DNA from 3 places in the Streptosporangium sp. NPDC006013 genome. Region 2 is predicted to be linked to each of the others. Evidence: riboswitches for the same ligand, from Rfam matches in the RefSeq annotation. Region 2 holds a riboswitch; each other region holds the start of a gene.

Region 1 (10,323 bases), on a different contig from region 2:
AAGCGGCGGGCGACCACCGAGAGCGGCTCCGATGTCTGCCGAAGGTGCATGCGGGCCAACTGCATGCGCCAGTGGGCGAGATAGCGCATGGCGGGCTCGCCGGCCAGGTCGGTGAAGCGCGCCGAGAAGGCCGAGCGCGACATGCCGACCTCCTGCGCGAGCGAGGCGACGCTCCACTGCCGTTCGGGCGCGCGGTGGATCAACGCGAGCGCCCGCCCCACCTGCTCGTCGCGCAGGGCGGCCAGCCAGCCCTGATTCGCCTCGGGCGCCGAGTCGAGCCAGGAACGGATCGCCTGGATGACGAGGATGTCGGCGAGCCGGGTGATGACGGTCTCCCCGCCCGGTCGCAGGGCGAGAGCCTCGCGGGAGATGAACTGGAGCGTGCTGTTGAGCCAGTTGGCGTCGTCGTCCCAGGCGTCGATGTGCAGCACCTCGGGAAGCTGCGAGACGAGGCGCTGGGCCGCCACATGGTCGAAGCGCACGACACCGTAGGTGGCGTGCGTGCAATCCCCGCCGCCACCGTGGCGCATGATCTCGTAACACTCGCTGACCTGCTCGACCGGTATGTCGAAGAGCGGTTCGGTGTCGGCGTCGGGACCGCTCCGCAGCCGGTGCGGGGTGCCGTGCGGGATCAGGGTGAGGCTGCCCTGCCGGAGCAGGCGCGGCTCGGTTCCGTCGACCTCCAGCAGGCAGCGGCCCGCGGTGACGACCAGCAACGTCATCGACCCGTCGAGCGCCGGTACGTCGACCCCCCACGGCGCGGTGAGTTCGGCACGACAGTAGAGGGTGCCGGTCAGCCGGAGCAGGTGCAGGGTCTCACCCAGCAGGTCGGCGGGAGCCGGAAACGGGCGAGGGGCACTCGGCATAGCCGTCATGGTGTCACCGCTCTCGACCAACCGTCCACAAGGCTGGACGAACAGCAAAGAAGGGCGGATTTTTTTCTATTGTTAGTCCAGAAGTGCCGCACAAGACTGGACTCACCAGCAACCAAAGGAGCATCCAGAGCATGCGGCGACCCCATACCCTCGTCATCGGCTCGACAGGCAAGACCGGCCGGCGAATCGTGCAACGGCTCGCCGAGCGCGGCCACCCGGTCAGGGGCGGCTCGCGCCACCTCGACCCGCCCTTCGACTGGGAACGGCCCGACACCTGGCCCCAGGCGCTGCGCGGCGCCGAATCCGTCTACATCTCCTACTTCCCCGACCTCGCGGCGCCCGGCGCCCCGGCCGCGATCGAGGAGCTGACCGCGTGCGCGGCCGACGCGGGCGTCCAGCGGCTGGTGCTGCTCTCCGGCCGGGGCGAGCCCAACGCGCAGCGCTGCGAGCGGATCGTCAGCGAGTCCGGCCTGAGCCACACGCTCATCCGGACGAGCTGGTTCTCGCAGAACTTCAGCGAGGGCCACCTACGGGATTCGGTGCTCGGCGGTGTGATCGCGCTGCCGGCCGGCGAGGTCGCGGAACCGTTCGTCGACGTCGACGACATCGCCGACGTCGCGGTCGCCGCCCTCACCGACGACCGTCACTCCGGCCGGCTCTACGAGCTCACCGGGCCACGCCTGCTGACCTTCCACGAGGCCGCGGCCGAGATCGCGAAGGCCGCGGACCGGCAGGTCGAGTACGTCGCCGTCTCCCCGGAGGTGTTTCACGCCGCCCTGGAGCAGAGCGTCGGGCTCGGCTATGCCGACCTGCTCACGGACCTGTGCAAAGAGGTGTTCGACGGACGCAACGCCTCGCCGGCCCACGGCGTGCGCGAGGCGCTCGGCCGCGAGCCCCGCGACTTCACCGACTTCTGCCGTACGGCCGCCGCCTCCGGGGTGTGGAGATGACGAGCCCGCCGTACCTGCCGGAGGGAGCGGTGAAGATGCGGAACGCGAGACCGCTGAGACTCGTCCTGTTCGTGTCCGGTGTGGTGGCGATCGGGATCGGCGCGGCGACACTGTTCGCGCCCGCGGCCTTCCACGGCACCAACGGCATCGAACTCGGGAGCGACGCCGGCCTGCTCAGCGAGACCCGGGCCGCGGGCGGCGCACTGCTGGCGGCCGGTGTGCTGGTCGTGCTCGGCGCGTTCGTCGCACGGCTGGCCTTCACCGCCACGGTCGTCGGTGCCGCGACCTACCTCGCTTACGGTCTGTCCCGCCTGCTGAGCATCGCGCTGGACGGGATACCGGCGAGCGGGCTGGTGCTCGCGGCCGCGCTGGAGATAATCATCGGGCTGGCCTGTGTCTTCGTCCTCGTGCGGTATCGCCACCATGGCGGACGAGAGACCTCGGCCTGAGCGGTCAGTGGCGGGACAGGGTGCGGGTGATGCCGGTGGCGATGGTGGTGACCAGCACCCAGCCCGCGATCACCAGCCCGTAGGCGACCCACTGGCCGGCGCCGACGGGCTGGTACGCCTTCTCCTGCCCGAAGTCGATCACCGGGAGCAGCAGATCCAGCGTGTAGAACAGCGCGTTGAAAACGGGACCCTTGCCGGGTTCGGCGCGGGGCGGGTTGTGCACGGCGAACACGACGGCACCGGTGACGAGCAGGGTCAGAAACCACAGGGCGGCACGGACCGGACGGTAGCCGTACCCGACCGTGACGTCCTGCAGCCACCCCCAGGCCCGCGCGTACCGCGGCAGCGCGGCGCGCTGCCGTCGCTGCTTGACCAGCAGCACGGTACGGGCGTCGACGTCCTGACCCAGCCGCCGGTAGGTGGCGGCGAGCTGCTCGTACGGCTGCGGCACGTATCCGTCGGGGTCGTCCCGCAGCCAGGCCAGGCGCCGGGCGGCGGGCAGCCTCGGTTCCAGGGCCTCGTAGCCGAGACCGTCCTGGCGACGCGGCGACCAGGTCGCGGGGTCGTCGCGGATGACCCCGATCTGGGCGTGCCGCAGGTCGACCTCGCCCTCGGGCGGCTATGCAGGGCGCAGGTCCAGCTCGCGGGTCTGTAGTTGCCGGGCGTTCAGGGCGTTGCCGCCCGGTGCGGACAGGGTCGCGTCGTGCAGGTTCAGATACCGGTCGATCCGGGCCCCGATCAGGGTGAGCTCGCCTTCCGCGAGGAAGCCGCGCCCGCACTCCAGGCCGGCGCCGACGCTCGCCCCGGCGAGATCGAGCGCCTGGCCACCCGGGTTGCTCAGCCGGGCACCGCTGAAGTCGGCGAACGTCCCGATGCGCGCGTCGGCGAGACGGACCGCGCCGTCGGCCCGGAACCCCTTGGTGCACGACAGCCCGCCGCCGACGCTCACCCCGTCGGCATCGAGCACGACCCCGCCGGGCGCGGCCAGGCTCGCGCCGACCAGGTCCAGCGACCCCGAGACGCGCGCCTGGGAGAGATCCACCCGCCCCTCGGCGCTGAGCTCGTCCGCGTCGAAGCTCCCCTCGACCTGCAGCTCCGCGGCCTGGAGCGCGTCACCGCCGGGACAGGTCAGGCGGGCGCCGCTCAGGCTGAGCTCCCGGTCGATCCGCGAGTTGGCCAGCCGTACGGTGCCCGTCGCGGTGAACCCGGCGCCCAGGTACAGCCCGCCCTCGGCGGTGATCCTGGAACCCCGGAAGACCATCTGACCGGGATGGTCGATCGTGGTCCCGGTGAAGCCGAACGGCCCGGTCACCCGGGCGTTGCGCAGGCTGACCATCCCGGTGACCGTCATCCACCGGCAGAAGACGCTCCCGTCGGCGATCAGCCCGTCCATGTTCAGCGCGCTCCGGCCGGAGGCCGCCAGACGGGCATGATCCAGAATCACGGTGCCGCTCACCTTGACGTTGGAGAAGCTGACCTGGTCCGTGGCGCCGAGCCCGATCGCGGCGATGCCCCGCCCCGCCTGGAGCCGGTCGCAGTCGATCTCCAGGCTCCGCGCGTGGCTCAGCGTGAGGCTTCCGGCGAGCTGGGCTCCGCGCAGTTCCACCGGGCCGGTGAACACGCATCCCTCCAGCAGCAGATGCCCGTCGACCTGCGCGTTGGAGGCGTACAGGCCCGGCAGGTGGGAGCCGTTGAAGCTCAGCTGCGGGCAGCGCGCCCAGTGCAGGCTGGGTTTCTCCGCGAAGAAGCAGGACAGGAACCGGGCGGAGTGGCGGAGGGTGGAGTAGGCCAGGTTCACCCACTCGGTGATCCGGGCCCCCTTGATCCGGAGCGCCGGGATCCGGTGCGACCGGGGCGGCTCCTCGCTCATCAGCAGGACGGCGATCACCCTGGCCCGGACCGTCCGCCCCTCGTCCCAGGCCGCCCCTGCCGCCGGGTCGTCCTCCTCCGGCTTCCCGGTGGTGAAGTCGACCTCCTCCCCAAGTGGAAACGCCTCCCACACCCGGCGCTCCGCCTCGGACAAGTCCTCAACCCGCACATCGCCCCCCTTTGCCCAAACACTGCCACCTTTTGATCGTTTGCGTCCAGAGAAGGGTTGTCTGGTGGCGGCTTCGGCGGTTGCCAGGCGGCCGGGCGGTAGTTCAGGGCGATGGCGCCGGAGCCGAAGGCCGCGCTGCCGGCCGGTTTCCGATCCCGGAGGCTCGCCCCACCGCCGGGCACGGGCGACGGGGCGAGCGACCCGGTGTCAGTCCTGTGGCACGCGGAGAGCCCTGGCGGCGGTGACCATGTTGCGCAGGGAGGCACTGGTCTCGGGGTAGCCGCGGGTCTTCAGGCCGCAGTCGGGGTTGACCCACAGGCGGGTCGGGTCGACGGCCTGAAGGGCGCGCCGCAGGTTCTGCTCGATCTCCTCGGAGGACGGGACGCGGGGCGAGTGGATGTCGTAGACGCCGGGGCCGATGCCGCTCTGGTAGCCGGCGTCGCGCAGGTCGGCGACGAGTTCCATGTCGGAGCGGGCGGCCTCGACGCTGGTGACGTCGGCGTCGAGGTCGCCGATCGCACCGATGATCTCCCCGAACTCGGAGTAGCACATGTGGGTGTGGATCTGGGTGGAGTCGGCGACTCCGCAGGTGGCCAGCCGGAACGCGCCGACGGCCCAGGCCAGATAGGCGGCGTGCTCGTCCCCGCGGAGCGGCAGGAGCTCGCGCAGGGCGGGTTCGTCGACCTGGATGATGCGGATTCCTGCGGCCTCCAGATCGTGGATCTCGTCGCGGAGGGCGAGGGCGACCTGGCGGGCGGTGTCGGCCAGGGGCTGGTCGTCGCGGACGAACGACCAGGCGAGCATGGTGACCGGGCCGGTGAGCATGCCCTTGACGGGCCTGTCGGTGAGGGACTGCGCGTAGGTGGCCCAGCCGATCGTCATCGGCTCCGGCCGGAAGACATCGCTGTGCAGGATCGGCGGACGGACGCAGCGCGACCCGTAGGACTGGACCCAGCCGTGATCGGTGGCGGCGTACCCGTCGAGCCGTTCGGCGAAGTACTGCACCATGTCGTTGCGTTCGGGCTCGCCATGGACGAGGACGTCCAGGCCGAGTTCCTCCTGCAGGGCGATCACCCGCTCGACCTCCTCCCTCATGGCCTGCTGGTAGGCCGCGTGGGTGAGCTGCCCGGCCTTGTGGGCGGCGCGGGCCTTGCGGATCTCGGGGGTCTGCGGGAACGAGCCGATCGTGGTGGTCGCCAGGTCCGGCAGGCGCAGCGCGGCCCGTTGGGCGGCGAACCTCGCGGCCCGGTCGCCACGGCGGACGCCGTCGCCGAGCATGTCGAGACGGGCCCGGACCCGGTGGTCGACCGTGGCGGTCTCGACCTCGGTGGCGGGGAGCGGGCCGGGGGCACCGGAACGCGAGGCCCGGCCGAGGGCGACGACTTCGGCGACCTTCTGCCGGGCGAAGGCCAGACGACCCCGGACGGCCGGGTCCAGCGCGGTCTCGGCGTCCAGGTCGAGCGGGACGTGCAGCAGCGAGCAGGAGGTGCTCACCTCGACCTGGTCGGCCAGGCCGAGCAGGACCGCGCAGGTCGCCTTCGCCCGCTGAACGTCGGTACGCCACACGTTGCGGCCGTCCACCACCCCGGCGACGACGGTCTTGCGGGGTAGTCCGCCGACGGAGGCGAGCACGCCGAGATTGCCCGGCCCGGCGACGAAGTCCAGACCAACCGCCTCGACACGGGTTGCGGCCAGCATGCGCAGCGCGTCCGCGTCGACCGTACCGAAGTAGGTCGCCACCAGGATCCGGGGCCTGTTGGGCAGCTCGCCGAGACGTTCGTAGACGCGGGCGAGCGCGGCGATCTCCTCGGCGTTCCGGTCGGCGACCAGGGCGGGCTCGTCGAGCTGTACCCACCGCGCGCCCGCCCCGGCGAGCCGTTCCAGCAGGTCGGCGTAGACCTCGACGAGCTCGTCGAGCAGGCCGAGAGGCCGGAATCCGGCGGGCGCGCCGGGCGAGGCCTTGGCGAGCAGCAGATAGGTGAGGGGACCGACCAGCACCGGGCGGGTCTCCACCCCCAGGGCCCTGGCCTCCGCGTATTCGACCAGCGGCTTGGACCGTGCCCCGTCGGCCAGCCGGAACCGGGTGTCCGGCCCCACCTCGGGCACAATGTAGTGATAGTTGGTGTCGAACCACTTGGTCATCTCCAGCGCCGGGACGTCCTGGACGCCGCGGGCCATGGCGAAGTACCGGTCCAGGCCGGTCAGGTGCCGGTAACGGCCGGGCACCGCGTCGACCATGACGCTGGTGTCGAGTACCTGGTCGTAGAGGGAGAACGTGTTCGACGGGATCGTGTCGAGGCCCGCGTCGCGCAGGCCCGTCCAGACCTCCTGGCGCAGGACCTCGGCCGTCTTCGCCAGGGCGGTGGCGTCGGAGCGCCCGGCCCAGTAGTCCTCGGTGGCGAACTTCAGTTCCCGGTGTGTCCCGATACGGGGGTATCCGAGGATCGTCGTTTGCATGGCAGCTTCCCTCGCTGAGCCACGGGCGGCCGGGCAGGAGGGAAGGAGCGCGCGGCGCGCGTCCCTGGCCCTCCCACGAGGCCGCGGACCACCGCGCGCCGAACGGCGCACGGGCGGAGGCAGGTCTTCGGACTCGCGGGCGCCACACCTGGGACAGGCATGTCCTACTGGCCGTCGCTTCCCAGGCCCAAAGGCCCAGTGCGTGGTGACGGCGGTCGTTCCCACTCACCGCTGCGGGGCAGTCCCGGATTCCCACCGGGTTCCCTCTTACGACATCCAGATCCCAGGGACCTGGATGAACCATCCGCGCCCAGGAGTCTAACCGGGCGGGCGGCATTTATCCCGTTGAGTTCTCGGAGACGATCTGTAGGTTGTCAGCATGTCTTCGTCGCTTCGCCTGGAGAAGGTCACCGCGGACAACGTCGAGGCCGCGTGCCGGCTGAAGGTGCGACCCGACCAGGAGGAGTTCGTGGACCCGGTCGCGTGGTCACTCGCCGAGGCGTACGCGCAGCCTGAGATCGCCTGGCCTCGACTGATCTTCGACGGCGAGCAGCTGGTGGGCTTCGTCATGGGCTTCTTCATGGTCCGTTTCAACCCGGACGATCCGGATGACACGCCCCGCTGTGGAATCTGGCGGCTGAACATCGCCGCCGATCAGCAGGGGCGGGGATATGGCCGCTTCGCGGTGGAGTCCGTGTGCGCGGAGGTCCGCAGACGTGGGCAGACCCGCGCGACGGTTACCTGGGCTCAGGGAGAGCAAGGGCCCGAGCGCTTCTACCTCCGGCTCGGCTTTCGCCCGACCGGCGAGAAGAGCGGCGATCAGGTCGTCGGCGAGCTGGCCCTGACCGGGCACCGAGATGGATTCCAGATGGGTCCGGCCGAGGTCCGCCGCCTGACGGCCGAGGACTGGAGGACGTTCCGTGATGTCCGGCTCGCGGCACTGGCGGACGCACCGGAGGCCTTCTCCTCCTCACTCGGGCGGGAACAGGCGTACGACGAGGCACGGTGGCGTGCCGGGATGCTGCCGGAGCGCGGGGTGAAGGCGGTCGCGGTCGTTGAGGGCCGGGTGGCCGGGGTCGCCGGCGGCTGGGTGCCCGAAGACCGGGGTGGGGCGGTCGAGGTGTACGGCATGTGGGTCGATCCGGCCGTGCGAGGCGCCGGGGTCGGTGCCCTGCTCGTCGAGGAAGTCGTCGCGTGGGCCGCCGAGCACGGGCATCGGAGGGTCGAGCTGTGGGTCGTGGACGGCAACGACGGGGCGGCCCGGCTGTACCGGCGCCTGGGCTTCGAGGCCACCGGCGAGTCCGAGCCGCACACCAACGACCCCGGCGTCCACGAACGGCTCATGGTCCGCGTGCTCGACGCCGGGCCCCGGGGCCCTCACGGCACCTGAGGATTCGTTAGGGCTGGGAGGCTTCGCCGGCGAGCTCAGGCGGCCGGTGTGTTGGAGAGGCAGACGCGGCAGCCTTTGTGTCAGTGGTTCGCCACCCCTCACCCGGTGCCGAGTGTCCTTTCGAAGATGCCGTAGGCGTCCGGGGTGAACAGTACGAACCGCAGGTCCGTGACCTGTGTCGGTGCGCTGCGTACGGTGCCGAGCGCGATGCGGGCGGCGTCGTCGATGGGCCAGCGGTAGATCCCGGTGGATATCGCGGGGAAGGCGACGCTGGTCGCGCCCAGCTCGTCGGCGACCCGGAGGGATTCGCGGTAGCAGGAGGCCAGCAGGTGCGAGCGGTCCTCGGTGGGAGAGAAGACGGGGCCGACGGTGTGGATGACCCAGCGGGCCGGCAGGTCGCCCGCGACGGTGGCCACGGCCTGGCCGGTCGGCAGCCCCTTGCCGTAGTGCGAGGCGCGCAGCTCGCGGCAGGCGGCCAGGATCGCGGGGCCGCCACGCCGGTGGATGGCCCCGTCGACCCCGCCGCCTCCCAGCAGCGAGGAGTTGGCGGCGTTGACGACGGCGTCGACCCGCTGCGCGGTGATGTCCCCTTGGACCAGCGTGATCTGCACGAAGCCGAGTCTGCCAGTGGAACCTCGATTTCCGGCACCGATTCCACCGGCTTGACGCGGGTCCTCGCGCACCCGCTGAACCTCAGCCAGGAAGAGCGCGAGGTTCCGCCGGAGCGCCGGAGCGCTCGGCCACGTCGATCGCGGCGGCGGCCAGGGCCAGCACGGGGAAGATCGCGTGTGACGGTACCCGGTAGACTCCCCGCTCGGGCTGCTCGACCAGCCCGGCCGAGGCCAGCGTCTTGAGGTGGTGGTACAGCTGGCCGGGGGAGGCGAGGGCCAGCTCGGCCTGCAGGTCGGCGACCGGCTTGGGCCCGACGACCAGCAACTGCAGGATCTCGAAGCGCGCCGGATGCCCGGCGGCGGCCAGCACCGCGGCCAACGGCCCGGTCGGCTGCTGAAGCAACCAGCCGGGGCTGCGGGTCACCTCCCACAGCCACTGGTAACCGCCGAGTCTGGCCTGGCCGCCGTAGGTGATCAGGCCGGTGTCGTCGCCGACCGCCGGTGGCTTGGGGACGGTGAGCGCGGCCTCGAGGGCGGCGACCCGTGCCTCGAGGTCCTGGAGCCGGTCGTCGACACTGGTCAGGGTTGCCTCACTTCAATGCTGTGCGGACTTTCGCGAAGAAGACGGGATCGGTCGCCATCCGCACAATGAACTGCTGATGAGCATAGCTGCGCATCCCGGAGAACCAGGTCGCCTCAGGCAGTCGCCGCAGGGCGAGGACGATCTCGCGGGGCTTCTCACCTGGCCGGACGATGTACATGGCCTCGCTGATGACGCCGGGCAGCGCGCCACCCTTGGTGCCGATGAGGAGCGTGCTGGGGTCGGCGCCGGGCTGGCGCATCGGCCACTCCAGGTGCTTGCTCGCCGTCTTGTCCTTCCTGAGTCCGGCGAGCACCTCGCGCAGAACGCCAGGTTCGACGCGGGTCACGGTTTCGGCCCAGGTGGCCTGCTGGGCAAAGCCGGGGAGCGTGGGCCGCACCTGCGTACCGGCCTTGACGTAGTTCTTCAGACAGACGTCGGCGGGCAGCGTGCAGCCGCCGAAGGCGCGTAGTATCTCGCCGTTGATGGTACCGACGCCGGTCTGCGCGATCTTGCGCAGCGCGCCGGGGCCGAGGCGGTCACGCAGCAGGTCGGCGGCGGCGTTGTCACTCTCCTCGATCATGGCGGAGACGACCTGGTCGAGCGTGACGCTCGCACCGGGCTTGAGCCGTTCGAGTGCCGCTTCGTGGGCACCACCATCGGTGCCGGGCAGGTGGTAGGCGTTCCACAGGGCCACGGAGACGCGTTCGCCCGGCTTGACCCTTCCCTTGCGGACGGCGTCGGCGTAGGCGGCGAGATGGATGATCTTGGTGGTCGACGCCACAGGGGTGAGGCGATCGGCGTTGTGGCTGATGCCCTGGGTCACCAGCGCGACGTCGTCGGGGTGGGCCTGGATGTAGGCGAGTACGGCCTCAACGTCCTTGAGTTCGGCGGGGTCGGCGCCGGCACCGGTCATCGGGGCCACCAGCGCTGTGGTCAGGAGCATGCTGAGGATGGGTTGCATTCCTCGATT
Region 2 (10,323 bases):
CCGGGCCCTCATCGGGAATCCGGCGATCGTCTTCGCCGACGAGCCGACCGGCAACCTCGACTCCGCCAACGGCGCGCAGATCATCGCGCTGCTGCGGGAGCTCAACGCCCAGGGAACCACGTTGGTGATCGTCACCCACGACCAGGAGGTGGCCGCCGCCTGCCCGCGCCGGATCGAACTGCGCGACGGGCAGGTGGTCGCATGAATCCACCGACGTCGTGCGTGCGTGTCTCGGACCTGCTCCTCATCGGAACGCTTGGACTGCGGACGCGGCGGCTACGCGCCGTGCTCTCGGGCCTGGGGATCGCGATCGGGATCGCCGCCATCGTGGCGGTCGCCGGGGTGACCGGGTCGAGTCAGGCCGCGCTGCTCGCCCAGATCGACCGTCTCGGAACCAACCTGCTGACCGTCACGAGCGGCACCGGCTTCTCCGGCACCGAGCGGGAACTCCCGGCGGAGGCCACCCCGATGCTGCGCCGGATCGACGGTGTGCTCGGCGTCGCACCGACCGCCCAGCTGGCCGGGCAGAACGTGTACCGCAACCGGCTCGTCCCCACCGGTCAGACCGGCGGCGTGGCCGTACGAGCCGCTGATGTCTCGCTGCTGGCCACGCTGGACGGGCGGATACGCCTGGGCAGGTTCCTCGACACGGCCGCCGCCGCCTACCCGGTCACCGTGCTCGGTCACGACGCCGCCGCCACTCTCGGGATCACCGCCATCGACTCCGGCACCCGGGTGTGGCTCGGCGGACACTGGTTCACCGTGGGCGGCGTCCTGGAACCGTTCCCGTTCGCCCCCGAAGTGGACGGGTCCGCGCTGATCGGGTTCCCCGTGGCCGAGTCGATGTTCGCGTACGACGGACATCCGAGCCGTCTGTACGTCCGCGCCCAGCAGGAAAGGGTGGCCGAGGTGGCGGCGCTGCTGGGAGCCACCGCCAACCCGGCCGGTCCCGACCAGGTCGATGTGAGCCGCCCCTCCGACGCGCTCACCGCCCGGGTGGCCGTGGCGCAGTCGGCCGCCACTCTCTTCCTCGGGTTGGGAGCGATCGCGCTGCTGGTCGGAGGCATCGGGATCGGCAACATCATGGTGATCTCGGTGCTGGAGCGGCGCCGCGAGATCGGCCTGCGGCGGGCTCTAGGTGCGACGAAAGGTCACGTCGCCGGGCAGTTCCTCGCCGAGTCTCTGGTGCTGAGCGCGCTCGGGGGCGCCGCGGGCGTGCTGATCGGCTGCGCGGTCACGGTGGGCCTGTCGACGGCGCGTGGCTGGAGCGCGCAGATTCCGGTCGAGGCGCTGTGGGGCGGTCCTGTGGTCGCGGTGGTCGTCGGCGCGATCGCGGGACTCTACCCCGCGTTGCGTGCCGCCAGGCTCGCGCCGGCCGAGGCGTTACGCTCCGCCTGAACTCTCACCGTCCATCCCCTGGTCCAGGGCCTCATCCAGGCGGATGAGGCCCTGCTGCAGTCCGAAGATGGCCGCCTGGGTCCGATCGGTGAGGCCGGCCTTGCCCAGAATGCTGGACACGTGGGTCTTCACCGTCTCCCTGCCGAGCTTCAGCAGCTGGGCGATCTCGGCGTTGGAGCGTCCCCGTGCCAGTTCGCCGAGCACCTGGATCTCGCGCGGGGTCAGGAGATCCAGCGGGTTTCTCCGGCGGCCGTGCCGCACCCGGTCGATCAGCAGGGCGGCGGTGCCCGCTTCGAGGACGCTGCCGCCCTCCGCCGCCGCCCGGACGGCCTCCACCACCCGGTCCACGGCGGTCGTCTTGGACAGATAGGACAGCGCGCCGAGCCGGACGGCCTCGATCACCCGCTCGTCCTCCACGAACGAGGCCAGCACGATGACCGCCGGACCGTCCGCCAGCTTGCGCAGCACTGCCAGGCCGTCCATGCCCGGCATGACCATGTCCAGCAGCATCACATCCGGGCGCAGCTCGGGGATCGCCGCCAGCGCCTGGGCGCCGTCGGCGCACTCGCCGACCACCTCGATCCCTTCCTCGTGGCTCAGCACGAACCGCAGACCCTGGCGGACGACCTCGTGATCGTCGACGATCAGCACGCGGATCACGAGCGGTCTCCGGAAACCGACAGGACGGGTGCCACCGTCAGCGTGGCGGTGACGACCGTGCCCTGGCCGGGCGCCGTGCGCAGGGAGAACACGCCGCCCAGTTCGTCGATGCGTTCGCGCATGAGGAGCAGGCCCATCCCGTGGTTCACCGCCGCCACCGAGGGGTTGAAGCCCTTTCCGTCGTCACGGATCTCCACCCGCACGGCTTCCGCCTCGGTGGCCAGCCGTACCTCCACCGTTCCCGGATCGGCGTGCTTGATCGCATTGCCCAGCGCCTCCTGGACCAGGCGCAGCACGGCGTGTTCCGCGGCCGGCGAGAGAGGCACCTCCTCCAGATAGGAGTCGACCCGCAGGCCCAGCCGGGCCTCATAGGCACGGCACAGTTCTTCGATCGCCGGCACGAGCCCGGTGTCCTCCAGCGCGATCGGCCGCAGCTCCAGCAGAAGCGCCTGCATCTCGCGCATCGCGCGGGTCGCCGTGCGCTCCATCGCCCCAGCCTCGCCACGCAGTTCCTCCGGCGCCGCCCGGCGCATCCCGGCGGCCAGCAGGCTCAGCGAGAACAGATCCTGGGAGATCGAGTCGTGCAGTTCGCGAGCGATCCGGCCACGTTCGGCCTGCCGCGCCTCGGCCTGTCCCGCCCGGCGCTCGGCCTGCAGGGCCGATCGCAGCCGTTCGGTCATCTGATTGAACGACTCCTCCAGACGGCCCACCTCGTCCCCCTCGGTCACCGGCACGCGCGGACGGAAGTCGCCACGTGCCACCACGCCGGTGATGTCCGCCAGGCGCCGCACCCGGCCGATCAGCCGACGGGTGCTCAGCAACCCGAAGATCAGCCCGACCGGCACGACCAGGATCAGCACCAGGACACCGGGGGCCAGCAGCGGCAGCAGGGAGCCGAGCGTGCTCTCGGAAGCGCCATAGCCGATCGGCGCCTGGACGTAGACGTAGCCGGCCACCTCGTACTCCGGAGCGACCGTCGGCCTCACGGTGGACCTGAGCAGGTCAGGAGAATAGAGCAGCACCGGGCTCAGCCACCAGGTCGCGCCTCCGGTACCCATACCCAGCTTCCCGCCGCCCCCGCCACCTTCCCCGGGGATGGTCACATCCAGCCGCCTGCCACGCGGGTACGCGTCCGGAGCCGAGCTGGCGAGGACCACGCCGTCGATGTCGACCAGAGCCTCGACCGGCTGATCAAGGGCCTCGCCCATGGTGTACGGAATCGGCACACCCTGGTCCTGGCCCACTCTTGTCCCGTTGAGGGAGATGTCGTCTCGCGCCATCTTCTGAGCCACGATGAGCTTGTCGGTCATGACGGCGCCGGGATTGGCCGCGTTGACGTCGCTGACCGTCAGGCTGAGTACCTTCGCATCCCGGCCGGCCCGGGTCTGGAGGCGGTTCTGCAGATCGGAGGCACCGATGAGCGGCGGCACGTAGACGCCCAGGATCACCGCCTCGACGACCACCACGGCCGCCGCCGTCACCAGCACGTACGATGCGGCCATCCGGCCCCTGAGGCCCATGGCGACAGCGTAACCTCAACGCGGAAGACCATCCTCCCCCTGGCGGGGGAGATCTCGATTCCAGCGCGGAATGCCGACGTTGCTCACACCTGGGGCGGCAGGTGCTGGTCGTCAACAAACCCCTTCTTCCGTGGCCGGCAGGGGACAGGCCGGCACCCGTCGGGTCGCGATGATCAGGTGCACGACGTTCTGGGGCTGCTCCTGCCTGAAGGCCTGCAGGTCGGGGCCGTCGCGGACGGACACCAGGTAGCAGCCCGAGCGCGGGCCTATGGTCACCGTGGCGACGCGCCTGCCCTGGGAGTCGATCACGACCAGTTCGGGCGGATGCCGCTCCGTCCACGAGCGGGGAACGGATAGTCCGGGCCAGGTGGGAGCGTCCGTACGGTCGGCGAAACCCAGGCTGATCGTGTGATGGCGGTGGGCGCGGATTCCCCGCTCGAACAGGAGTCGCTGAACGACCGCCAGCGCCCGGTCGTGCCGGTTCGCCGTCGCCTCGTCGATCATTTCCCGATATCCAGCCCGTACCGCACGCCGTGTCATCCGTCCTCCAAGGTCGGAATCATCGGATTCGGATGGCGAGAAACGCGATGCACACCATCACGGCGACCTTACGGAACATGACGACCGGCAGTGTTCACAGTTTCCCGTGAACAATTCTCCCGGGTAAATCTAGAAGACCATTCGACTTTCCAGGCCGCGTAACTGCTCAGGGACGGTGCGGTAATAGGCGCCCAGCTGCCTGACGGTCTCTCTCGCCGTAGGGTGGAATCGTGTCATCTGGGGGGCGATTCGCTCGGCGTTGAGAACTCGGCTGAGTGCTCTGTCATGATCCCTGAGCCACAGATGTGCCCTGGACATGTCTATCTCGTGATGTGCCCTACGTTCGGCGTACATCCTGGCAGGCGGGATGAAACCCGAGTCCAGCCGAATCGCCCTGTCGTAGTCACCAAGTTCCGTCGCCACCACACATCCGTGAATCACCGCGTTGACGGGATTCACCTGCAGCCCGTACGGGTCTGGCCGGGTTCGCGAGTCGATGCGGGCGGCTGTTTCCGCCGCGAGGCCGTGGTGCTCCCAGGCGTCCGACTCGTGCCCCAGCCGGGCGGCGGAGACGGCCGCGCGCAACTGGAGGGAGCCGTAAACCTGCAGGCCTGCCGGATCTGACCGGTCCACGTCGCTCGCCGCCCGCCTCACCATGGTCAGCGCGATGTCACCGGACCCCAGGGTGAGCAGCAGCAGCGCCCGCGACAGCGAGACCAGGTGCCGCAGGTGCGGGTCGTCGGCGCGCAGCGCGGCGGTCGCGGCCCGCTCGACGGCGACCTGCGCCAGGTCGTTGTAGCCCAGGCGGCGGGTCAGGGACACCGCTATGGCGTACGCGTGGTTCAGCAGGCGCCACGCCCTCGGAGCGTCCGACTCGACCGCGTGGACCGTCAGCTCCTCGATGGCCGACGGCAGGCGCCCACCGAGCCTGACATGGGCGGCGGCCCCCTGCAGCTTCTGGAGTTTGACCAGTTCCTTGGCGAGCTCATCAAGTGACCGGGGAGGGACCTCCAGCTCCGGGGAGATGTCGGCGTAGGTGAGAGCACGCCTGATGGCGGGCATCGCCGCGTGCACCGCGTCGGTGCGTCTGTCGGACCCTCGGTAGGGCTGGCCGTTGATCTCCGCGGCATCGACCCCGCAGGCCCTTGCCACAGCCGCCACAAGCGAGGGAGTGGCCGGTTTATGACCCGCCTCGACCTGCGCGATCAGGCTGCGGGAAACATTGGCCCTGGCCGCCAGGCCGGTTTGGGTGAGCCCTCTGCGTTTACGCGCCCTGGCAATTCGACGCCCAGTGCTTTCATTCTGACCGCCGCCCAGGTCGGGGTCCCATTCATGCCTGGCCATCTCGCCACCTCCTCTCGCTCACGCGATGTCTTCACGATAGCGGCCTGAGCATTTCACCGAGATGAACATTCCCAACAACCGGTTCTCTTTCCAAGAGGTCTATGTCGGGTCTGCTGTGAATCATAAGAGCCGGATCGGGGCGGCGATGAACCGGGTCTGCGCACGGTGGATGGCGGCGCGTTCGGCATGGCGAGAAGCCGGTACGCCTGGCAATATCGCGAGCATCGACTCCACGACCGGCGTACCGCGGGCGAGGCCGGGCGGCGCCCCGCCGGCCCTGACTTTCGGCAGGTCGCCGGGGAAGAACGCGTTTCCGAGCCCACCGCGAAGTACGATCGATCAATGACCGAAATGACCGAAACCACGCCCGGCTGGCTCTCTCCCGAAGAGCTGGAGTCGACCCGCGCACGAATGCCGATCCTCTACGTCGACGCCGTGCCGGTGCGAGTCGACGAGGCCGGGGTGGTCACGCATGTCGGCCTGCTGCTGCGCATCGGAGCGGACGGGACGGTCAGCCGCGCCCTCGTCTCCGGCCGGGTGCTGCACCACGAGCGGGTCCGCGACGCGCTCATCCGCCATCTGGAGAAGGACCTCGGCCCGACGGCACTGCCCAACATCCCCGCCTCTCCGCAGCCGTTCACCATCGCCGAGTACTTCCCGACGCAGGGCGTCACGCCCTACCACGACCCCCGGCAGCACGCGGTCTCCCTCGCCTACGTCGTCCCGGTCGCGGGTGACTGCCGCCCCCGGCAGGACGCCCTCGACCTTGTCTGGTTCACTCCCGAGGAGGCCTCGTCACCGCTGGTGCAACAGGAGATGCTCGGCGGTCAGGGCACCCTCCTGAAGCAGGCCCTCGCCTACGTCGGCCGCCTTTCCTGACCTTCCGACGGCGGAAATCCCCGCCGGCGCGAGGAGAGCGGGCTGCTGTGCCCCCTCTCTGCGCCGGGCTCACTCAACGCGCTGTCTCTGCCGCTGCCACCGCACCTGATTCGGAGAGGCTCAGCGGGTGCGGCTGGCCAGGAAGCGGCGCCATTCCGGACGGGTTCGCGCGAGTGCTCGCAGCGAGGCCGGAACCTGGGGCCTGGGGTCGTTGCGGTCCAGGCGCAGTTCGGTGAGCGCGGTCAGCTCACCCAGCCACTCCGGCAGCTCGGTCAGCCGGTTTCCCTGCAGATCGAGCTTGGTCAGGGAGGTGAGAGCCCGCATCGACTCGGGAAGGGCGGTCAGCTTGTTCTTGCCCAGGCCGAGGGACCTGAGGGCGGTGAGTTTGCCGATCGACTCCGGCAGCTCGGTCAGCCCGGTGTTCCACAGGCTGAGAGAGGTGAGGGCGGTGAGGTTCCCGATCGACTCCGGCAGGCCGGTCAGTGAGGCGCATCCCATACCGAGATGCTCCAGAGCGGTCAGCTCGCCCAGCCACGGAGAGAGATCGGCGGGCCGGCTGTATGCCAGGTCCAACCAGGTGAGGGCGGTGAGACGGGCCATCGACGCCGGGAAACAGGCCGGCTCGGCATACCACATGCGGAGCCTGGCGAGCCGGGTGAGGTCGCCGATCCACTCGGGCACCTCCTCCAGGTCATGGAGGTTGCTCAGGCCGAGTTCGGTGAGACCGGTGAGCTCGCGCATCGAGTCGGGGAGGCGGCGCAGTCCGGTCACCGAGACATTGAGGTAGATCAGTCCGGTCAGCTCGCCGATCCATTCGGGCAGGGCGGTCAGCTCACGGTTGCCCCCGAGGTCGAGCTCGGTCAGCGCGGGCAGGTCGGTCAGGAACCGGGGAAGCTCGGTCAACCAGTTGGATCTCAGGCGCAGCACCCGTAGACCGGGAAGCTCGGCCACCTCCTCGGGCACCCGGAGCAGGCCGAGACCCGACAGGTCCAACGTGTCAGACCCCTCGCGCAGGTACGTGTTCATCCGCCGCCGAGCGGTCCGAAGCACGGAATCCACCGCTGCCACCCTGATTTCTCCTTGCCGTCAACAAGATGTGATCGGCGATCACGGTAGCGATGAGGACTTGCGACCCGGTTGTGGATCATTGGACTTGTTTCGCCCTCGGGGCGCGGGACCGCTGATCACAGCATGATCGCGAGTTGGGCAAGACATCGCCGGTACGCGGTGAAAAGCGCGTCGCCGGAAGCGGTGACTTCCTTGGGCAAGCCCTCCCACCGCGAATCATGCGAGCCGTGCGACCATGACAGCGAAGGTGACGGCGGAACGAGGAAGCCGGTGTGAACCCGGCGCGGTCCCGCCACTGTGATCGGCGAGCGGACCCCGATATCGCCACTGCCCGGGTACGGGTGGGAAGGCCGGGCGAGCTTGGACCCGAGAGCCAGGAGACTCACGCCGTCGCCTCCTCAGCGAAATTGGGGCGGAACTCCCCAAGAGAGGAAGGCGATTGCCATGCCGTGCGACTCACGTGCCGGTGCTCCACCCGGACTGCTGCCCGCCGCCCCGGCCGTGGTCGCCGGCGCGGTCGCCGACGTCCGCGCCATCGGCGGCTACTTCGGGATCGAGACAGGCGAGGCCGAGGCCGGATGGCGGCCGTTCACCGATCTGTGGACGGATCCGGGCGTCCTGGAGGCGAGAATCCACGACATGGCCGGACGACTGGACACCACCGAGCACCGGGTGGCCGCCTCGATCCTGTTCCAGGGCCTGGCCGCCCGCCTGTGGTCACCGTCCATCGGCGCCGTGGTCGCGCACGACCTGCTCATCGACCTGGCCCCCGAGCACCTGTACTGGCGGCCGGCCCCCGACCCGCTGCCGCTGCGAGCCACCCGGCTGTCCGGCTGGGGCATCCGCGACCCCGCGCGGATCGCCGAACCGGTCTACCGCGGCATCATGGCCGAGATGCTGGAGCCGCTCGCGGAGGCGGTCCGGCGGATCGTGAAGATCGCGCCGGGGCTGTTGTGGGGCAATGCGGCCTCCGCACTGGCCGGAAGCGTCGGCGCCTTCATCCACCGACGGCCCGACCTCAGCGCGAAGGCCGTGCGGCTGGGCCGCGAACTGCTGGACCGGGATCTCCTGCGCGGCACCGGCGAACTGACCGAGCCCGTACCCGGCCGTCCCTTCTTCGTCCGTCGCAGCTGCTGCCTGTACTACCGCCTGCCCGGCGGCGGCATGTGCGGTGACTGCGTCCTGCTGCCGGCCCGCCGGCCACAAACCCACCGCCCTGGCTGACGCTCTTCACTTCGCGCTCTCCCAGTCCGGTTCACCTGGAGGCGGTCAGCTACGTCCGACGACGCCGAGGATGCCCGGCTTGGTGAAGTCGACGGTGGTCTTCTCTCCGTACTCGTTGTACTCGGAGCGCCACGCCTCGACCGGGACGATCCCCGGCTCCAGCAGTTCCATTCCACTCAGCAGCTCGGCCAGCTGTTCCGGGCCGCGCGAGGTGAGCGCCCCCGCGCTGGTCGAGCGGTAGACCTGCTGCCCGGCCTCGTGCACCTCGGCGCTGACGTTGGCCTCGAAGGCGTGCGTGACGATCAGATGGCTCCCCGGGGCCAGCCGTTCGCGGATCGTGGTGATGATGTGGGCGACCAGGGCGTCGTCGGGAATGAAGTGCAGCATCGAGATCAGCAGCACCGCGACGGGCTGGGTGAAGTCGATGGCGCTCTCGATCTGCGGGTCCGTCAGGAGCTTCTCGGGTTCCCGCATGTCGCCCTGGATGACAGAGGTGAGGTGGTTCTCCTCCAGGAGCGCACGGCCGTGCACCAGGACGATGGGGTCGTTGTCGACATAGACCACCCGGGTGTCGGGCGCGATGCGATGGGCGACCTGGTGCACGTTGTCCTGCGTCGGCAGTCCCGACCCGATGTCGAGGAACTGCCGCACGCCCTGGCGCACGAGCAGCTCGACGACTCGCGAGAGGAACGCCCGGTTCGCCCGGGTCATCTCGCGGATACCGGGCACCACCCGCATGAACTGTTCCGCGGCCGCCCGGTCGGAGGCGAAGTTGTCCTTGCCTCCGAGGTAGTAGTCGTACATTCGAGCGACACTTGGGGTGTTCGGGTCGATACCCGCTGGAACAGCCTCTTGCTTGGTCATGCCCTCACCCTTCCTTGTCTTCGCAAAGGGTATGGGAAATCCACAAGATAATGGATCTTTGCCGACAAATCATGGGCGAGCACAGCCCCGCGCGCTCCGGAGTCCCGGGGCCTACCCGTCCCGATGCAGCGAACTGGAGCTGTTCTCGGTGCTCCAGTAGCTCTGGTGACCGGGCTCCCAGGTCCAGGTCTCCGTACGGTCACCGTTCCTGACCGTCAGTGTGCCCGAGGGCTCGTAGTCCTCCGACAAGGGGGACCAGGGCGGCGGGGGTTCAGGATCGGCGTACGCGACCGGCGCGGCGAGCGCCACCGCCGAGGCGGCGAGAACGACGGTGATGAGATAACGGACAATGAGCATTTGCTCCCCCAGAAGGTGTAAACGGTACGGCGGGGATATTTCCTCATAAAAGGCAAAGAGAACCACGCCGATGATCAAGACTCTGACCGATTCGCATTCGGCACGGCCGCCCGCTCCGGGACCGCTCATCCCGGCGAGAACCGGCGGGTCTCCGCCGAGAGCCTGATCGTCGACGGCGGGCATCCGGGTATCCCACCGGATTCCACTCGGGCCCGGCTGCACTGGACCGATCCCACTTGGTGGGAGCTTGGCGCCCGGCATGAGCGAGCGAGGCCTCGGCCGCTCGGTCGCCCTCGGAAGCTGTGAGCCAAGACGGCGGCGCGAAGGACGCCAAGCCTCCGCCAAGGAGCGTCGGCCAGCCTGACGGTGTCCAACCATCTGGCCCTGCACACCAGGTCGGGGCCCTTCTCCCAGGAGAATCTCAATGGCGCGCGGTCTGTCCACCAACCACAACGAGACCGTCCTCAAC
Region 3 (10,323 bases), on a different contig from region 2:
CACCCAGTCGCTGCTCGCGACGCTCTCCGCCGCGGTCAGCGGCGCGGGGTTGATCTGGGCGGTGTACGCGGCGGTGGACGGCCGGTTGAGCCTCGGCGACGTGACCGCGTTCGCCGCCTCCGTGGCCGGAACGCAGGGTGCACTGATCTCGGTGGTGGAGAACGTGGCCAACGCCCGCCAGGCGCTGTCCCTGTTCGGCTACCACGAACAGGTGACATCGCTGCCCGACGACCTGCCGTCGCCGCGTCGCTCCACGGAGGGGCCGGCCGCCACGCTGCCCGCGCTGCGGCGGGGCATCGAGCTGCGCGATGTGTGGTTCCGATACGACGAGAGCCACCCATGGGTGCTGCGGGGAGTCGACCTGACGATCCCGCACGGCACGTCGGTCGCGCTGGTGGGGCTCAACGGGGCCGGCAAGAGCACTTTGATCAAGCTGCTGTGCCGGTTCTACGATCCGTCCCGGGGATCGATCCTCTGGGACGGCGTGGACCTGCGCGCCGTACCACCTGCCGAACTGCGCGCCAGGATGGGCGTGCTCTTCCAGGACTACATGAGCTACGACCTGACCGCGGCGGAGAACATCGGGGTGGGGGAGATCGAGGCTCTGTCCGACCGCGCCAGGATCCAGGCCGCCGCCGGGATGGCGGACGTCCACGACATCGTCGAGGCGCTGCCCCGAGGCTACGACACGCTGCTGAGCCGGATTTTCTTCGGGGACGAGGAGGAGGACACGCAGACCGGGGTGCTGCTCTCCGGAGGCCAGTGGCAGCGTCTGGCCCTGGCCCGCACGATGGTGCGCGAGCGGCGCGACCTGCTCATCCTCGACGAACCCAGCTCGGGCCTGGACGCGCAGGCCGAGTACGAGATGCACCGGCGGCTGCGCGAGCATCGCATGGGGCGCACCAGCCTGCTCGTGTCGCACCGGCTCGGTTCTGTCCGCGACGCGGACCTGATCGTCGTACTCGGCGACGGCCGGATCGTCGAGCAGGGAACGCACGACGACCTCATGGCCGCGGGCGGAGGATACTCCCAGCTGTTCGAGGTGCAGGCCAGGGGCTATCGCGAGGATGCCGGCGTTCAGTGACCGGGTGCCCCCCGAATGGCTCGCCGAGCAGATCACCCGCATGGGCGTTCCGGCCATCGCCGCCCGGGGAGCCGCGATCCGTCGGCACATCCAGGACAGCCCGGCCCCCATCGCTGCTGACGTCCTCGGCTTCCACCCCGTCACCATGGCCAAGCTCACCGCTTCACAGATGGCGGCTTCCCTACCTGTGGGTCAGGAGCCATTGACGGAGTGAGCACTCACTCCGCAAACTGGGAGCATGGAAACCACCACCGCCCGACGGCGCGCGCCGGGAATGAGCCCGGAGCGGCGCCGCCAGATGATCGTGGCCGTCGCCCTCCCCCTGGTCGCCGAGTACGGCGCGGCGGTGACCACCGCCCAGATCGCCAGAGCCGCCGGAATCGGCGAGGCCACGATCTTCCGGGCGTTCACCGACAAGGACGAGTTGCTCGACGCCTGCATGGCCGAGGCGCTCCGCCCGGACCAGGTGCTGGAGCAGCTCGCCGCGATCCCGCTCGACCAACCGCTGGCCGGGCGTCTCGTCGAGGCCGCCGACGCGATGCGGGCGCACATGGCCCGGATCGGCACCGTCATCGCCGCCCTGCACGCCTCAGGGCGCCGCCCTCGCGACCGCCCCGGTGTGCGGCTTCCCCCTCGAGGCCCCGAGGCGGCGTCCCGGGCCCCTGCGGGCGCGCCCTCTCCGCCGAAGCGGGAGGCCGGAACGCCCGCCCCGGACCGAGGGGAGGGAGATCCGTCACCGGAGCGCGAGGATGCGGCCCGGCTTGACCGGGAGTCCTCGTTCAGGGAGACCCGCACGGCGCTGGCCGAGTTGTTCGAGCCCGAGCGCGACTCCCTCCGGCTGCCCCCGGAACGCCTGGCCGCGCTCTTCCTCGCCATGGTGTTCGCCGGCGCCCGCCAGCCGGAGGGCGTCCCCGAGCTGAGTGCCGACCTCGTCGACGTGTTCGTCCACGGTGCCCTGACCTGAGCCGGCTCGCCGTGGGCCGGCCCGGTCTCGCTCGGTCTCATCCGCCCGGCCGACACCCGGGGCCGCCGCTTCGGAGCGTCACGGCCGAAGGAGGGCGTCGCGGCCTACCGGGTGCCCGGCGGTCACCTCCCCTGCCCACTCCACCCCGATCTCACCTGACCGCACCCGTCTGCCCCGTCCTCGGACGATCCCGAAGACCCCACCGAAAGGCCCCCGCAATGACGATCACGTTGAACCACACCATCGTGCCCGCGCTCGACAAGCAGGAGGCGGCCGACTTCTTCGCGGGCATCATGAACCTGGAGTGCCTGCCGCCCGCCGGAGCACACGGTCACTTCGCCCCGGTCCGGGTGAACGGGTCCCTCACCCTCGACTTCATGACCGTGGAAGACCCCGAAGGGCACCACCTGGCCTTCGACGTCGACCCGGCCACCTTCGACGGGATCCTCGCCCGGCTCGAGGACCGGGGCGTGCCGTACGGCAACCACCCCGCCCACCACGACAACGGGCGGATCGACCATCCACTCCGCCCTCGCGGCCTGTTCTTCGCGGACGAGACGGGCAACCTCTACGAGGTCATGTCCGACTGACCGCCACGCCCCGGGCCGGTCCAGGTGAAGCGGGGCGGACGACGTTCGAGGAAGGCCGCGACGCCCTCGGTGACCTCCTCACGCGCCTCCTTCTGCCACAGCAGGAAGCGCGCCTCGTCGGCGCGGCCGTCCACGATCTCCTTCGCGGCGGCCACCGTCAGCTGGGAGCGGCCGGCCAGGGTGCGGGCGAGGCCGTACACGCGCTCGGACAGCTCCGCTGCCGGCAGGACCTCGTCCACCAGGCCGGTGCGCAGGGCACGGTCGGCACCGATGAGCTCCGCGGAGAAGAGCAGGAACTTGGCGGTGGACGGGCCGACGGCGGCGGTGAGGCGGCGGGTGGAGCTCGGCGGGTAGACGATGCCGAGCTTGGCGGGAGTGATGCCGAAACGGGCTCCCTCGGCGGCCAGGCGCAGGTCACAGGCGAGGGCGAGCTGGCAGCCGCCGCCCACGCAGAAGCCCTCGATCATCGCGATCACCGGTTTGGGGAACTCCGCCAGCGCCCGCTCCGCGGCGACTGTCGCCCCCGTGTCATCGCCGCTCTCGTCGCCGTTTCCGGCGAGTTCGGCGATCTCCGAGATGTCGGCCCCTGAGCAGAAGGTACCTGCCGCCCCGGTGAGCACCAGCACCCGCACGGCCGGATCGTCCGCCAGCGGCGCGAGCAGCGCGGGCAGGGCCCGCCACATGGCCGCGCTCAGCGCGTTGCGCTTCTCTGGGCGGTTGATCCTCAATGTGGCGACATGCTGGTCAACGGACAGTTCAAAGCCTTCGGAGATCTGCACGGGATAGATTCTCCCGGTACGCTTCATGATCTTGTCGTCAGACCGCCCCAAAGTATGAGAAACCACATGTTCGGCATCATTTGCCCCCCCCGCAGTGAGCACTCCTGTGCGGCACCGCGCCCGAACGTCCGCGGTGGCCGCGACGGGTGCCGCCGCGACCTCGGTATCCGAGACATCCGGAGGACTCGGCCCACCGGACATCGCGGGACACCTCCGGACCGCACTCCCGACGCGGCCGGCCCAAGAAACCGGTCGCCTCAGGACGGAGCCGGCCGATCGCCATCCTCATCGCCGGAACGCCCCGGTGCCGGCGCCGTCAGGCCGGTGAGCGTCCCGGGAAGGGAGGCGGGCATGGGCGGATTCTCGACCCGGAAGCGAGGCAGAGCCTGGGGATACTTCTCGCGGACGAAGGCCACCAGGTGCTCGCGGATGTCGCACTTGAGGTCCCAGGCGCTGGCGGAGTCGGCGGCGCTCATCAGGGCGCGCAACTCCAGCAGCCCGTTGGGAAGGGTGTCGGTGACCTGGATGGTCCAGTCCTTCTGGTCCCAGAGCGGGTGCACCCGCAGGGCGTGGTAGAGCTCGGTGCGCAGTTCCTCGACCGGCACCGACCAGTCGACCCGGATGAACACGTGGCCGATCACCCTGCTGCTGTGCCGGGTCCAGTTCTCGAACGGGTTGGTCGTGAAGTAGGAGACGGGCAGGACCAGCCGGCGCTCGTCCCACAGCCGCAGCACCACGTAGGTCAGGCTGAGCTCCTCGATGCGGCCCCACTCGCCCTTCACCACGACGACGTCGTCCAGGCGGAGCGCGTCGCTGAAGGCCAGCTGAAGGCCGGCGAGCAGGTTGCCCAGTGTCGACTGGGCGGCGATGCCGACGACGACGCCGGCGATCCCGGCCGAGGCCAGCAGACCGGCGCCGAGCGCCCGTACCTGGGGGAAGGTGAAGAGCATCGCGCCCAGCGCCACCACGATTATCACCGCCGAGGCGACCCTGCGGACCAGGGTGATCTGGGTGCGGATGCGGCGTGCCCTGCGGTTGCCCTCGCCCTGGACCGTGACCAGGCGGTCCAGGACCACGTCGGTGACGGCGTAGGCGGCCTGGATGACCAGCCAGGTGGCGCACCCGATCATCGCCACGCTGAGGCCGCGGTCGATCACCTGGCTGACCGAGCCCTCCGCCATACCGGGCTCGTAGGCGGTGTAGGCGGTCGCCACGGCGGCCATGGCGAACCCCGGCCAGGTGCAGCGGCTCACGACCGGACCGGCGAGCGCCCACTTCTCACCGATCAGCCGTGAGCGCAGCACCCTGCGCACCACCTCCACCGCCACGACTGCGGCGGCCACGGAAATGATCATGATGATCCAGCTGGACACTGACGACTTCCCCTTCGTCGCTCTCTTCCCCGGACCATCAGCCAATCAGAAGGACTCGTCGAAAGCGACATTCCCCTCGACGGCTATCTGGTAGGCCGAAACCCGCCGCTCGAAGAAGTTGGCCAGCTCCTGCACGTCCTGCAACTCCATGAACGCGAACGGGTTGGCCGTGCCGTACCGGACGGGCATCTGGAGCCTGACCAGCCGCTGGTCGGCCACGTACTCAAGGTAGCGTCGCATCTGCTCCACCCCCATTCCCGGCAGGCCGTCGCCGCACAGGTCGGCCGCGAAGGCCAGTTCGGCCGCCACCGCCTCCTCGATCATCCGGGTGACCTGCTCGGTGAGCTTGTCGTCGAACAGGCCGGGCTCCTCGGCCCGCACGGTCTCCACGACGCCGAAGGCGAACTCCATGTGCATGGACTCATCACGGAAGACCCAGTTCGTCCCGGTGGCCAGGCCGCTGAGCAGCCCTCTGGCGCGGAACCAGTAGACGTAGGCGAAGGCCCCGTAGAAGAACAGGCCCTCGATGCACGCCGCGAAGCAGATCAGGTTGAGCAGGAACGTCCGCCGGTCCTCCCGGGTCTCCAGCCGGGTCAGCCCGCCGAGCGAGTCGATCCAGCGGAAGCAGAACTCCGCCTTGTCGCGGATCGAGGGGATGTGCTCGACCGCGGCGAACGCCTTGACCCGCTCGTCGTGGTCGGGCAGGTAGGTGTCCAGCAGGGTCAGGTAGAACTGGACGTGCACCGCCTCCTCGAACAGCTGCCTGCTGAGATAGAGACGCGCCTCGGGGGCGTTGAGGTGCTGGTAGAGGTTGAGGACGAGGTTGTTGGCCACGATCGAGTCGCCGGTGGCGAAGAACGCCACGAGGCGGTTGATCAGGTGACGCTCCTCGGGCGTCATCCTCGCCAGGTCCGCCAGGTCGGAGGCGAGATCCACCTCCTCGACGGTCCAGGTGTTGCGGATCGCGGCCCGGTAGCGCTCGTAGAACTCGGGGTAGCGCATCGGCCGCAGGGTGAGGTCCATGCCGGGGTCGAGCAACATCGGGAAAATGCCTTTCGGAGTGGCTGAGGGGTGACGGGGTGCCCTCGGGACGGGCCGCCGGCAGGCCTACTGGCAGGCGTCGCAGTACTCGGGGTTCTCCAGGGAGCAGGCGACGGCCTGGGGGTCGAGGACGGGGACGGGGACCTCCCCGGCCACCGGTGCCGCCACGGTGGCCTGCGCGATCCGGGTGGCCGGGCGCGAGCGCAGGTAGTAGGTGGTCTTCAGGCCCGACTTCCAGGCGTAGGCGTACATCGAGGAGAGCTTGCCGATGGTCGGCGTGGCCATGAACAGGTTCAGCGACTGCGACTGGTCGATGTACGGGGTGCGTGCGGCGGCCAGGTCGATCAGCGCCTTCTGCGGCAGCTCCCAGGCGGTCCGGTAGAGCAGCTTCAGGTCGGCGGGGATCTCGGGAATGTCCTGAACGGAGCCGTCGGCGCGCTTGATCGCGTCACGGATCCGCGAGGTCCACAGCCCCCGGGCCCGCAGGTCGGCGACGAGGTAGCGGTTGACCTGGAGGAACTCACCCGAGAGGGTCTCGCGCTTGAAGATGTTGGAGACCTGCGGCTCGATGCACTCGTAGCAACCGGCGATGGAGGCGATCGTGGCCGTGGGCGCGATCGCGATCATCAGCGAGTTACGCAGCCCCGTTCCGGCGATCCGCTCCCTGAGCTCCGTCCACGCGGCCGACGTCGCGGCCCCGTAGTGGTCGGGGTGGAGCACCCCGGCGGCGGCCCTGGTCTCCCGGTACGAGGGATGGCGGCCCCGCTCCGCGGCCAGGTCCGAGGAGGTCCGGTAGGCGGCCAGCGCGATCTCCTCGGAGATCCGGGTGGACAGCTCCAGCGCCCGCGGCGAGTCGAACGGCAGCCGCAGCGTGAACAGCACGTCGGCCAGGCCCATCACGCCGAGCCCGATCGGGCGCCACCTCTGGTTGGCGGCCCGGGCCTCGGGGGTCGGGTAGAAGCCCAGGTCGATGGTGCGGTCGAGGAACCGCACGGCGGTGCGGACCGTCGCGCGCAGCCGCGCCCAGTCGATCCCGTCTCCGGAGTCCCCGGACAGGTGGGCGGCCAGGTTGATCGAGCCGAGGTTGCAGACCGCGGTCTCGGCGTTGCTGGTGACCTCGAGGATCTCGGTGCAAAGGTTCGACAGATGGATGACGTTTTCCGGCCTGGCCGTCTGGTTGGAGGTCCGGTTGGCCGCGTCCTTGAAGGTCATCCAGCCGTTGCCGGTCTGGGCGAGCGTGCGCATCATCCGGCCGTACAGGGTGCGGGCGGGGAGCTGCGCGGTGAACCGGCCCTCGGCCTCGGCGGCCCGGTAGGCGTCGTCGAACGCGGCACCGTACAGGTCGGTGAGGTGCGGGACCTCCTTGGGGTCGAACAGTGACCACACGCCGTCGGCCTCGACCCGGCGCATGAACTCGTCGGGGATCCAGTTGGCCAGGTTCAGGTTGTGCGTGCGGCGGGCCTCCTCGCCGGTGTTGTCGCGCAGTTCGAGGAACTCCTCGATGTCGGCGTGCCAGGGCTCCAGATAGACGCAGGCCGCACCCTTGCGGCGGCCGCCCTGGTTGACCGCGGCGACGCTTGCGTCCAGGGTGCGCAGCCAGGGCACGATGCCGTTGGAATGGCCGTTGGTACCACGGATCAGCGAGCCCCGCGAGCGGATCCGGCTCCAGGCGATCCCGATGCCCCCGGCGTACTTCGACAGCCGCGCGACCTGCCCGTAGCGCTCGTAGATGGCCTCCAGCTCGTCGCGGGGCGAGTCGAGCAGGAAGCACGAGGAGAGCTGGGGCCTGCGCGAGCCGGAGTTGAACAGCGTGGGCGAGCTGGGCAGGTAGGACAGGGTGGCCATGAGCGCGTACAGCTCGGCGGCCTCCTCGACGGTCTCGGACAGGCCACAGGCCACCCGGAGGAAGAAGTGCTGCGGACGCTCCAGCACCTTGCGGGTGCGCGGGTGACGCAGCAGGTAGCGGTCGTAGACGGTACGCAGCCCGAAGTACTCGAATCTGGCGTCGGCGTCCGGCTCGATGAGCGCGTCCAGGACCCCGGCGTGGGCGGCCACGAACTCCGCGAGCCCGTCGGCGATCAGCCCCGCCTCGTGCGTCGCGGCGACCGACTCGGAGAAGTCGCGGACGTCGTGCTCGGCGGCCTCGTCGGCGATCAGCTCGGCCAGCAGCGCGGCGGCGACCCTGGAGTTCTCGGGGTCGGTGATCACCCGGGCCGCCGCCTCGTCGATGGCCAGCCTGCGATCGACCGGCGCGTTCCCGGCGTTCTCCGCCACGGTTCCCGCCGCGATCCCTGCCGCGATCCCTGCTGCGGTCTCTGCTGCGGTCTCTGCCAAGGCCTGTGTCACGTGGTGTTCCTCGCTCGCTCTGACTTCCCCGTACGGCTCCGCCGGAGGGGCACGCGTCCGCGAGCGATCCCGGGCACGCCGGACCGCCTCGTTCCGCGGGCCCTCCCACGAGGCCCTGGACAATCACGTCACCGGCAGGTCTTCGGACTCACGGGCGCCCTGCGCATGCCTACCGGCCGTCGCTTCCCGGGCATGGTTCACCCAGTGCTCACATGACGGCTTTCGTTCCCGTTCACCGCTGCGGGGCAGTCCCGGAATCTCACCGGGTTCCCTCTTGCCTCGCCCCTCCCGGGGCGAACCAGCAACGAGCAGGATCCTACATCTAGGGGCGTCTGACGCAACTACCCCAACAAGTTGTGTCGGAGGACTTCAGCAGCCCGAGCTCGTGAAGCACCCCGCGGGTGCGGGCCGTCTCGGTGAAGAGCCACTGGCGGAAGTCGTCACCGCCGAGGTAGACCCGGCTCCATCCATTGGCCGCGCACAGGGCGCGCCAGCGCGGCGCGGCGTCGATCCTGTCACACAGGGCGATCGCGGCGTCCCGGTCCGCCTGGCTCATGCCCTTGGGTCCCAGCAGGCCGCACCAGTCGCTGTACTCCAGCCGGACCTCGACCTCCAGGAGCGTCGGCGCGTCGATCCCGTCGAGCCGGCTGCCCGAGGAGACCACCAGGGGACGCAGGCGGCCCGCGGCGATCTCGGGCCGCAGGGCGCGGGCCGACCCCAGCAGGGCCGCCACCCGTCCGACCTGGAGCGCCTCGGCGGCATCCTCGGCGCCGAGGAACCCCGCGTACTCCAGCAACCGGGCGTCCACCCCGAGGCACTTGCCGATCATGCCGTAGAGCACGTGGTCGGAACCGCCCTCCGGCCGGCCGCCGACCGTCAGCACCGCCGGGTTGCGGCGCAGCTCCGCGGCGAAGTCCTCGAAGGTGCGCAGGCGGGAGTCCGAGGGGACGACCAGGACCGCCCAGTCGCCGACCAGGCGGGCGAGAGGGGTGGCGGCGTCCACCACCGCGGTGGTGTTGGCGATCTCCGCGGCCGTCACCATCGGCATCGCGGTGACGAGCAGCCTGCCCTCGCGCGTGAACGAGCCGTGTACGGCGCCGAACGCGTCACGCGGGACGGAACCCAGGGCTCCCGGCCGCTCGACGGCCATGGCGGAGCGCGCCAGCCCCGACAGGACCAGGACGGAGGCGAGCCTGCCCGCGATGCCGTCCCAGCCGTGGCCGTCGGCGGTGGGTTCGAGGATGCTCAGGCGGCCCACGGCCGAGTCGGCGGAGTCATCGTTCAGGTCGCAGCCCGCGACGACCATGGCACCCGCCGCCAGCGCGAAAAACCTCCTACGGAGCATAAGCGCCCCTTCCCCCAAGAACCCCCTATACCGTAGGTTACCTCCTTATCGCTATCTGTTACAGGCTGGGGGCGGCCACCACCGGCGGCCGCCCCGCGAGCCGTCTCACTCCACCGTGACGCTCTTGGCCAGGTTGCGGGGCTTGTCGACGTCCCGCCCCAGTGCCACGGCGGCATGGTAGGCGAAGAGCTGGAGCGGGATCGACAGCAGGATCGGGTCCAGCTCGGTCTCGTTCCTGGGCACCACGACGCAGTCGTCGGCCAGCTTGGGGTCGGCCGCGCGGTGACCGACCATGAGCACCCGGCCGCCCCGGGCGCGGATCTCACCCAGCGTGGTGAGGTTCTTGTCCAGCAGCTCGTCGTCGGGGACGATCGCCACGGTCGGCATGTCCGGGCCGATCAGCGCCAGCGGCCCGTGCTTGAGCTCGCTGGCCGGGTACGCCTCGGCGTGCACATAGGAGATCTCCTTGAGCTTCTGCGCGCCCTCGCGGGCCACCGGATATCCCCGGACCCGGCCCACGAACATCATGCTCGGCGCATCGGCGTACTTCTGCGCCAGCTCCTTGAGCCGCGGCTCCAGCGTCAGGATCTCCTTGATCTGGTCCGGCAGCCTCCGCAGGCCCTCGCAGATCCGGCGGCCGTCGGCGGGGGACAGGTCACGCACCCGGCCGAGGTGCAGCGCGAGCAGCGCGAAGGCCACGGCGGTCGAGGTGAACGCCTTCGTGCTCGCCACCGAGACCTCGGGCCCCGCGTGCAGGTAGACGCCGCCGTCGCACTCACGGGCGATCGCGCTGCCCACGGT

What was found. A riboswitch is a leader RNA that binds a small molecule or an ion and turns the genes downstream of it on or off. The one in region 2 is predicted to bind cobalamin.
Region 1: another riboswitch for cobalamin. It lies ahead of metE (5-methyltetrahydropteroyltriglutamate--homocysteine S-methyltransferase); the one in region 2 lies ahead of ABZ260_RS08070 ((2Fe-2S)-binding protein).
Region 3: another riboswitch for cobalamin. It lies ahead of ABZ260_RS32635 (ribonucleoside-diphosphate reductase subunit alpha); the one in region 2 lies ahead of ABZ260_RS08070 ((2Fe-2S)-binding protein).

What each region holds. Positions count from the first base shown of each region.
Region 1 covers NZ_JBEXUE010000013.1:4,037-14,359, reverse strand. The annotation lists gene ABZ260_RS03845 (AraC family transcriptional regulator) at 1-866, opposite strand, end outside; gene ABZ260_RS03840 (NAD(P)H-binding protein) at 1,007-1,825, shown strand; gene ABZ260_RS03835 (DUF4345 domain-containing protein) at 1,822-2,274, shown strand; gene ABZ260_RS03830 (hypothetical protein) at 2,279-2,725, opposite strand; gene ABZ260_RS03825 (hypothetical protein) at 2,894-4,312, opposite strand; gene metE (5-methyltetrahydropteroyltriglutamate--homocysteine S-methyltransferase) at 4,520-6,769, opposite strand; cobalamin riboswitch at 6,870-7,089, opposite strand; gene ABZ260_RS03815 (GNAT family N-acetyltransferase) at 7,149-8,159, shown strand; gene ABZ260_RS03810 (O-acetyl-ADP-ribose deacetylase) at 8,258-8,770, opposite strand; gene ABZ260_RS03805 (helix-turn-helix domain-containing protein) at 8,853-9,194, opposite strand; gene ABZ260_RS03800 (serine hydrolase) at 9,361-10,296, opposite strand.
Region 2 covers NZ_JBEXUE010000034.1:143-10,465, reverse strand. The annotation lists gene ABZ260_RS08110 (ABC transporter ATP-binding protein) at 1-205, shown strand, start outside; gene ABZ260_RS08105 (FtsX-like permease family protein) at 202-1,398, shown strand; gene ABZ260_RS08100 (response regulator transcription factor) at 1,384-2,058, opposite strand; gene ABZ260_RS08095 (ATP-binding protein) at 2,055-3,578, opposite strand; gene ABZ260_RS08090 (hypothetical protein) at 3,690-4,118, opposite strand; gene ABZ260_RS08085 (helix-turn-helix transcriptional regulator) at 4,248-5,462, opposite strand; gene ABZ260_RS08080 (NUDIX hydrolase family protein) at 5,805-6,341, shown strand; gene ABZ260_RS08075 (leucine-rich repeat domain-containing protein) at 6,462-7,400, opposite strand; cobalamin riboswitch at 7,667-7,793, shown strand; gene ABZ260_RS08070 ((2Fe-2S)-binding protein) at 7,854-8,633, shown strand; gene ABZ260_RS08065 (SAM-dependent methyltransferase) at 8,679-9,497, opposite strand; gene ABZ260_RS08060 (hypothetical protein) at 9,609-9,854, opposite strand.
Region 3 covers NZ_JBEXUE010000277.1:1,799-12,121, reverse strand. The annotation lists gene ABZ260_RS32670 (ABC transporter ATP-binding protein) at 1-1,084, shown strand, start outside; gene ABZ260_RS32665 (hypothetical protein) at 1,068-1,298, shown strand; gene ABZ260_RS32660 (TetR family transcriptional regulator) at 1,323-2,048, shown strand; gene ABZ260_RS32655 (VOC family protein) at 2,267-2,638, shown strand; gene ABZ260_RS32650 (enoyl-CoA hydratase/isomerase family protein) at 2,617-3,417, opposite strand; gene ABZ260_RS32645 (mechanosensitive ion channel domain-containing protein) at 3,675-4,790, opposite strand; gene ABZ260_RS32640 (ribonucleotide-diphosphate reductase subunit beta) at 4,836-5,831, opposite strand; gene ABZ260_RS32635 (ribonucleoside-diphosphate reductase subunit alpha) at 5,898-8,177, opposite strand; cobalamin riboswitch at 8,293-8,495, opposite strand; gene ABZ260_RS32630 (tripartite tricarboxylate transporter substrate-binding protein) at 8,500-9,522, opposite strand; gene glmS (glutamine--fructose-6-phosphate transaminase (isomerizing)) at 9,628-10,323, opposite strand, start outside.